One region of the Cellvibrio sp. GW822-FHT04B05 genome, then DNA from elsewhere that is predicted to be linked to it. Evidence: predicted binding sites of a transcription regulator. Region 1 holds the regulator's gene; each other region holds the start of a gene.
The links. Region 1 encodes FNR, which switches genes on or off when oxygen is low (the NO sensors DNR and NnrR bind a similar motif). Its sites were predicted from a motif close to TTGATNNNNATCAA; they were not measured.
Positions count from the first base shown of each region.

Region 2: the regulator FNR is predicted to act here: its motif matches at 962-975, upstream of AC1RJL_RS13435 (GbsR/MarR family transcriptional regulator).
Region 3: the regulator FNR is predicted to act here: its motif matches at 1,193-1,206, upstream of ccoN (cytochrome-c oxidase, cbb3-type subunit I).

Region 1 is NZ_JBXAMU010000002.1:139,062-141,333, forward strand. Features, by position in the region: gene AC1RJL_RS06180 (cold-shock protein) at 1-151, opposite strand, end outside; gene fnr (fumarate/nitrate reduction transcriptional regulator Fnr) at 741-1,499, shown strand; gene AC1RJL_RS06190 (DUF4202 domain-containing protein) at 1,519-2,112, shown strand; gene AC1RJL_RS06195 (SirB2 family protein) at 2,166-2,272, shown strand, end outside.
Region 2 is NZ_JBXAMU010000004.1:47,212-49,483, reverse strand. Features, by position in the region: gene AC1RJL_RS13440 (cytochrome ubiquinol oxidase subunit I) at 1-241, opposite strand, end outside; gene AC1RJL_RS13435 (GbsR/MarR family transcriptional regulator) at 346-915, opposite strand; gene AC1RJL_RS13430 (CsbD family protein) at 1,221-1,388, shown strand; gene AC1RJL_RS13425 (DUF1731 domain-containing protein) at 1,633-1,731, shown strand; gene AC1RJL_RS13420 (class I SAM-dependent methyltransferase) at 1,735-2,272, shown strand, end outside.
Region 3 is NZ_JBXAMU010000002.1:705,193-707,464, reverse strand. Features, by position in the region: gene AC1RJL_RS08590 (argininosuccinate synthase) at 1-1,106, shown strand, start outside; gene ccoN (cytochrome-c oxidase, cbb3-type subunit I) at 1,365-2,272, shown strand, end outside.

The DNA.
Region 1 (2,272 bases):
ATTCTACTTTTTGGCCTTCAGCCAGGGTTTTAAAACCTGAACCAGTGATAGCGCTGTAGTGAACGAACACATCTTGACCAGCTTCGCTAGCAATAAAGCCAAAACCTTTAGATTCGTTAAACCATTTAACAGTACCAGTACTTCTAGCCATATAAACCTCGTTGTCTTTTTATAAATAATTAAATGAATACCCCAAGTGGAGCTTCGCTGGCGGATTCAGGTGTTACTTATGTAGAACAAACCGAGGTGCTAATAGATGACTGCTAGAACAACGAGGTGACTTACCATAAATAATGCTGCGAACAGACCAGCAGACCAAATATATTCCGCCGCCACTGCCATGTAAAGAGCCTATTGGCTAACGAATAAGCGACTTTAGTTATAACGGATGCAGCATGCGGCAATTTGTCACTCCCGTAAACCGGTACAGCTGGATAAGATACAGCCATACAATCTGGCTACTTATTCACCCTCTTTCACTTAACCGGGTCACCGGTTAATCTCCTTCGGGCTGGTTCGTCAGCCCTTTTTTATATTCCACATCTCAAGCAACCGGAAATCACTCAATAACAGTCATCTATCTAGTAAGTGAGAGATATTTTGCCACCTACTTACTTGAGCCCAAATCAACTATTTACCGTCCCTATCAAAGCTGCAACAATCGCTTCATTAAACTATTTATATAAAGCTTCACCCCACCATCCCCATCAGGGATAGCTGTTTCCTTAAGGTGTCTGCCCATGACTCTCAATCAAACTATCGTCAAAACGCAGGATGCCAATTGCGCCCATGATAAAAAAGTGAGCTGCGGCAATTGCAGATTAAACACCATTTGCCTGCCTATCAGCTTGCATATTGATGATATTGATCGGCTCAATCACATCATCCAACGCGGCAAACCCCTGCAAAAAGGCGACTACCTGTATCGCGCCAATGATCCCTTTGATTCGGTTTATGCCATTCGCTCCGGCGCGGTAAAGGCCATAACGTTGAGCGATAGTGGTGAGGAGCAAGTCACCGGATTTTATTTGCCCGGTGAGGTTGTGGGTATGGATGGTATCGCCGATAGCTGCTATACCAATTCGGTAATCGCGCTGGAAACTGCCTCTGTGTGTGAAATTCCATTTAATCGCATGGAAGAATTGAGCTTGCAAATCCCCAATCTGCAACGTCATTTTTTCCAACTGATGAGCCGGGAAATTACGCAGGACCAACAAATTATCACCCTGCTCAGCAAAAGCAGTGCGGAGGAGCGAATCGCTGCGCTGCTACTCAGTATCTCCAGCCGCAATAGCCGCCGCCAATTATCAGCCAATGCCTTCCGCTTACCTATGTCGCGTACGGATATCGGCAATTATTTGGGGCTGACGATTGAAACTGTGAGCCGTATTTTTACCCGTCTGCAAAAACAAGATGTGATTGTGGTAGATAAAAAAGAAATCCTGATTAAAAATATGGATCAGTTACGCAATATCGCCAATGGCGAAACAGGTAACTAGACCAAATGAGTAATGATGAATGACCAACCCTGTCCGATTGGAAAAAACCCTCGCTGCATTCGATGCAGCAAACTTGCAAGATCCCAACACTGAAATCGTTGATGGCAAACCTGTTGCCAAAGAATGGATTTATGCGCAGCGCATGAGCGCGCAACTGCACAAGTTTTGTGATGCCCCTTCTGAAGCCTTGCAATTGGCAACCCGCAGCCAACATATTTGCCGCTGGAAAAGCCCGCGCAGTGATTATCCGATGGATAGGAATGGTTACAAAAAATGGCGGTTAGATCTGGCACAGCTACATGGCGATATCGCTGGTGAAATTATGGCTGAACAAGGTTATGACGAAACCATTATTGCGCGCGTAAAAGATTTACTGCTCAAACGCAGCTTGAAACGCGATGAAGAAGTTCAAACACTGGAAGATGTCGTGTGCCTGGTCTTTATCGAGTTTTATCTCGAAGATTTTGCCACCAAACACGAGGAAGCAAAGCTGATCGATATTATTCAAAAAACCTGGAACAAGATGTCGCCCAAAGGCCATGAAGCAGCGCTAAAGTTGCCGCTCTCTGAAGCCATGCTCGGGCTTGTTGGAAAAGCACTGGATGCTGCGTAAAAAGAGTTCATTGCAAGACCATAACAACTCACTTCTACAAGAAGGAAAATACCGTGTACCTAGCCCTTAAACATATTCATCTCACTTTTGTTTTTTTATCGTTACTCGCCTTTTTTGTGCGTGGACTCTGGCTGTTTATGAATTCCAGTATGCTCACCAA
Region 2 (2,272 bases), on a different contig from region 1:
AGTTAGTGCCGAATTGGAAACTCATGGTGATGCCACTGACCACACCCAATGCAAACGTCAGCGCAAATACTTTCACCCAGAAACGATAAGCACGCATCCAGACATCATCGCCGCTGCGGTTGTAACGCACTTTGAAATAAAATAAAAACCAGCAAAGTGCGATTGAAATAGAGGGAAATAAAATATGAAAGGAAATATTGGCAGCAAACTGGATGCGGGAGAGTATGAGTGTTTCGAGCATAAAAGTACCTCGATAAAAATGGAGCAATCCTTTTGATAAGCGTCAGCCGGAGATGTTCTCCGTAGAAATTTAGTGCGTTTGCACTATTGTCATGTTGGGATAGGTTACTTTGTAGTTTCTTTTTTACCGGAACCCAACAATCGATCTTTCATATCCAGTACTTTGCCGATGCTGCTGCCGAGTTTGAGCAGCTTGCCCAAATTGGCAGAATCGAGGCGCTGGATTTCCTGCGTCCACAGGGTAATCATCTCAATCAGCTCGTGCATTTCGCGCATCCGTTCTTGCGCATATTCCTCGTCGGCGTTGGCCGGCGTTTCAATCAGCAAGTTGCGCAAAGTAGAGAGCGTGGGGTCAATTTCCCGTTTGCGGCGCTGTTCAATTAGGATTTTGGCGATATCCCATACATCGCCCGGTGCCGAATAGAACTCGCGGCGTTCCCCTTGGCGATGCTGCAGCTTGACCAGTTCCCAGGACATCAGCTCTTTAAGCCCCATGCTCACGTTGGAGCGCGATATGCCCAGTGCCTCAGTAATGTCATCCGCGCACAGCGGTTCTTTGCTTAATACCAGCAGGGCATACATTTGCCCTACTGTGCGGTTTATTCCCCAGCGACTGCCCATTTCGCCGAAATGAAGGACGCAAGACTGGATCATTGGAGTCAGTTTTTCGGCCATGCTGTACTTCCTGAATTTTCAGTATTTACTGAAATTACAGAATTATTTGATCTGCGTCAAGCAATTTGCCTGTTTGTCAGGCATTGCGGCACGGTTTATTTGAGCATGTAAAAAGGTGATTTTATGTTTGCTTGCGCACCGAGGCAGGGCATTTTTCTGGTTATTGTGAACTCGTTGAATGCCGTTTCCAATCTGATATGAAGGTTATGTGCTAGGTTCGACGCGGTATTTGCTGGAGGGAAATATTTGTTGTGACTCAATAGATAACTCCCATATTGAACTTAATTCATAGAGAGATAATCATCATGAACAAAGATCAAGTGAAAGGCTCAGTGAAGCAGGCTGCCGGTAAAGTGCAGCAAAAAACTGGCGAGGCTATTGGCAGTGAAAAACACCAAGCTAAAGGCATCGCAAAACAAGTTGAAGGTAAGGTCCAAAAAGGGGTTGGTGATTTGAAAGACAATCACAAGTAACCCACTGCTTAAAGTGAAGGAAAACCTGGACATTCTGACGCAATGGATTGCGTTAATCCCGCTAAACTTTCTGCTCTATATTCTTTCGCTCGTATGAAATCTGCTTATTCTGTAATTCAAATCTGAATCTTATTTCCCTATTTTCTCTTTCCATTCGGTGCTATCAATTATTCAATCTACTATACGACCGCACGTTAATTTCTATTTCTGTAGTTAACTTTTATGCCGACATTGGGATTTATTATTGGAAGGACAGAGGGTTATCCCGCATAATTTGCTGAATACCGGGTTTTCCTTTGAGTTTCCGAATGCAAAGTCCGCACTGACAGATATATGCGGATGAATAATGAGTACAGTTATGGCTAATGATGGTTCCAGTCCAGATGTAGAAAATTTCTTAACTGATTGCCAGCAAGCATTTGCAGGACATTTCCTGCAGCGTTTGGTGTTATCTAAATATAAAGGCGCTGATACTGAATTGACCCGCGTCACGATTCGCCCGGTGCAAATTAAAGAACAAACGTTGCTGTCGTTTTTATATGAGTATCGTACGAATCACGTGACTAAAAATCTTGCAATTGACAATGCTATACCACAACTGCAACAGTGGTTGGGAAGTGATTTTTATAATGCCCATATGATTACTGATGAGTGGGAAACTCAATTGAGTTTTAGTAAAAAGGGAAAAGTACTGATTAATAAAAACCGTAATAGGAACCCAGTGCGCGCAACGGAAAAGCAAACAGCATCGCCGGAGCTTGTACATAATCGCAATAAGCTGCGCTATATAGAACAAAATCGACCTTATTTGCGTGAGCTGGGCATCACTGATGCTAATGGTCAAATTATCCCTGCTATGTCGCGTAAGTGGAAACAGATCAATA
Region 3 (2,272 bases), 570 kb from region 1:
ATATCGGCCAGGGTGAAGAAGTAGAGCCAGCGCGCGCCAAAGCCCAGGCGCTCGGCGTAAAACAAATCTATATTGACGACCTGCGCGAAGAGTTTGTCCGCGATTTCGTGTTCCCGATGTTCCGTGCGAACACCATTTATGAAGGCGAGTATTTACTCGGTACCTCAATCGCCCGTCCACTGATCGCCAAGCGTTTGATCGAAATCGCCAACGAAGTGGGCGCGGATGCGATCTCCCACGGTGCCACCGGTAAAGGTAATGACCAGGTGCGCTTCGAGCTGGGTGCCTACGCGCTTAAGCCAGGCATTAAAGTAATTGCCCCGTGGCGCGAGTGGGATCTGACTTCCCGTGAGACCCTGATGGCGTATTGCGAACAACACAATATCCCGGTTGATTTCACCAAGAAGAAAAAATCGCCTTACTCTATGGATGCCAACCTGCTGCACATCTCCTATGAAGGCAAGGTTCTGGAAAACCCATGGACTGAAGCTGAAGAAGATATGTGGCGCTGGACTGTGACTCCGGAAGCAGCTCCTGATAAGGCAACTTATCTCGAACTGACTTACGAGAAAGGCGACATCGTTGCTATTGATGGCAAGCCAATGTCTCCTGCCACTGTGCTGTCTTACCTGAATAAAGTCGGTGGCGAGAACGGCGTTGGCCGTTTGGATATCGTGGAAAACCGCTATGTAGGCATGAAGTCGCGCGGCTGTTATGAAACGCCGGGCGGCACCATCATGATGCGTGCGCATCGTGCAATTGAATCAATTACGCTCGATCGCGAAGTTGCCCACTTGAAAGATAGCCTGATGCCTAAATATGCGGAGATGATCTACAACGGATACTGGTGGAGCCCGGAGCGCCTGATGCTGCAGGCGGCGATCGATCAGTCCCAGGTTCATGTTAATGGTGATGTGCGCGTGAAACTCTATAAAGGTTCTGTGCATGTGGTTGGACGCCGTTCTGCCGACAGCTTGTTTGATGAAAAAGTAGCGACTTTTGAAGACGATGCCGGTGCATATAATCAGAAAGATGCAGAAGGTTTCATCAAACTGAACGCTTTGCGTATGCGTATTGCTGCAAACAAAGGACGTACCCTCAAGTAAAAACAACAAATGCCGAAATACCGGTTTGTACAGAAAATATCCATTTATGGGCTATTCTACAAACCGGTTAAACGCGCATAAATAATTTGATAAATATCAATCCTTGCACTGGTTAGGTGAGACAAATTGCCACGCATAAGGCAAAATGCCGCACCTAAAGTAGGGGTATAGGCGTGATGATTGCCGTATAGCTTTGAGCGACAAGTGGCGCTGGCAGAACAAACGATTTCATTTTTCTTTAAGTAATAGGAAAGTCCTATGGGTAGTCATGCGACAGTAGCTGGGGATCCTCCAGTATACGACTTCGATATAGTGCGCAAATTCTCCATTATGACCATTGTTTGGGGCATATTTGGGATGGGAATTGGCGTTCTTATCGCATCTCAGTTGGTTTGGCCGGGTCTTAATGACTTGCTGCAACCATACACCAGCTTCGGCCGTTTGCGTCCGTTGCATACTAACGCGGTAATTTTTGCATTCGGCGGTTGTGCACTTTTTGCTACCTCCTACTATGTAGTACAGCGTACTTGTCAGGCGCCGCTCTTCGGTGGATGGTTGGTTCCGTTCACTTTCTGGGGCTGGCAAACCGTTATTGTTCTGGCGGCGATTACCCTGCCACAAGGTATTACCTCTGCCAAGGAATACGCAGAGCTGGAATGGCCAATTGATATCCTGCTGGCGCTGGTGTGGATTTCCTACGCCATCGTTTTCTTCGGCACCATCGTCAAGCGCAGAACCTCGCACATTTATGTAGCTAACTGGTTCTATGGTGGCTTCATTGTCACTGTTGCGGTACTGCACATTGTCAACAGTGCATTTGTACCGGTTACCCTGACGAAGTCTTATTCAGCCTATGCCGGCGCTGCTGACGCCATGGTGCAGTGGTGGTACGGCCATAACGCGGTAGGGTTCTTCCTGACGGCGGGCTTCCTCGGCATGATGTATTACTTCGTACCCAAACAGGCGGGTCGTCCTGTTTACTCTTACCAGTTGTCGATTGTTCACTTCTGGGCATTGATCTCCCTGTACATCTGGGCTGGTTCGCACCACTTGCACTACTCCGCATTGCCGGATTGGACCCAGTCCCTGGGTATGGTGATGTCTCTGATCCTGCTCGCGCCAAGCTGGGGCGGTATGATCAACGGTATTATGACCCTGTCAGGTGC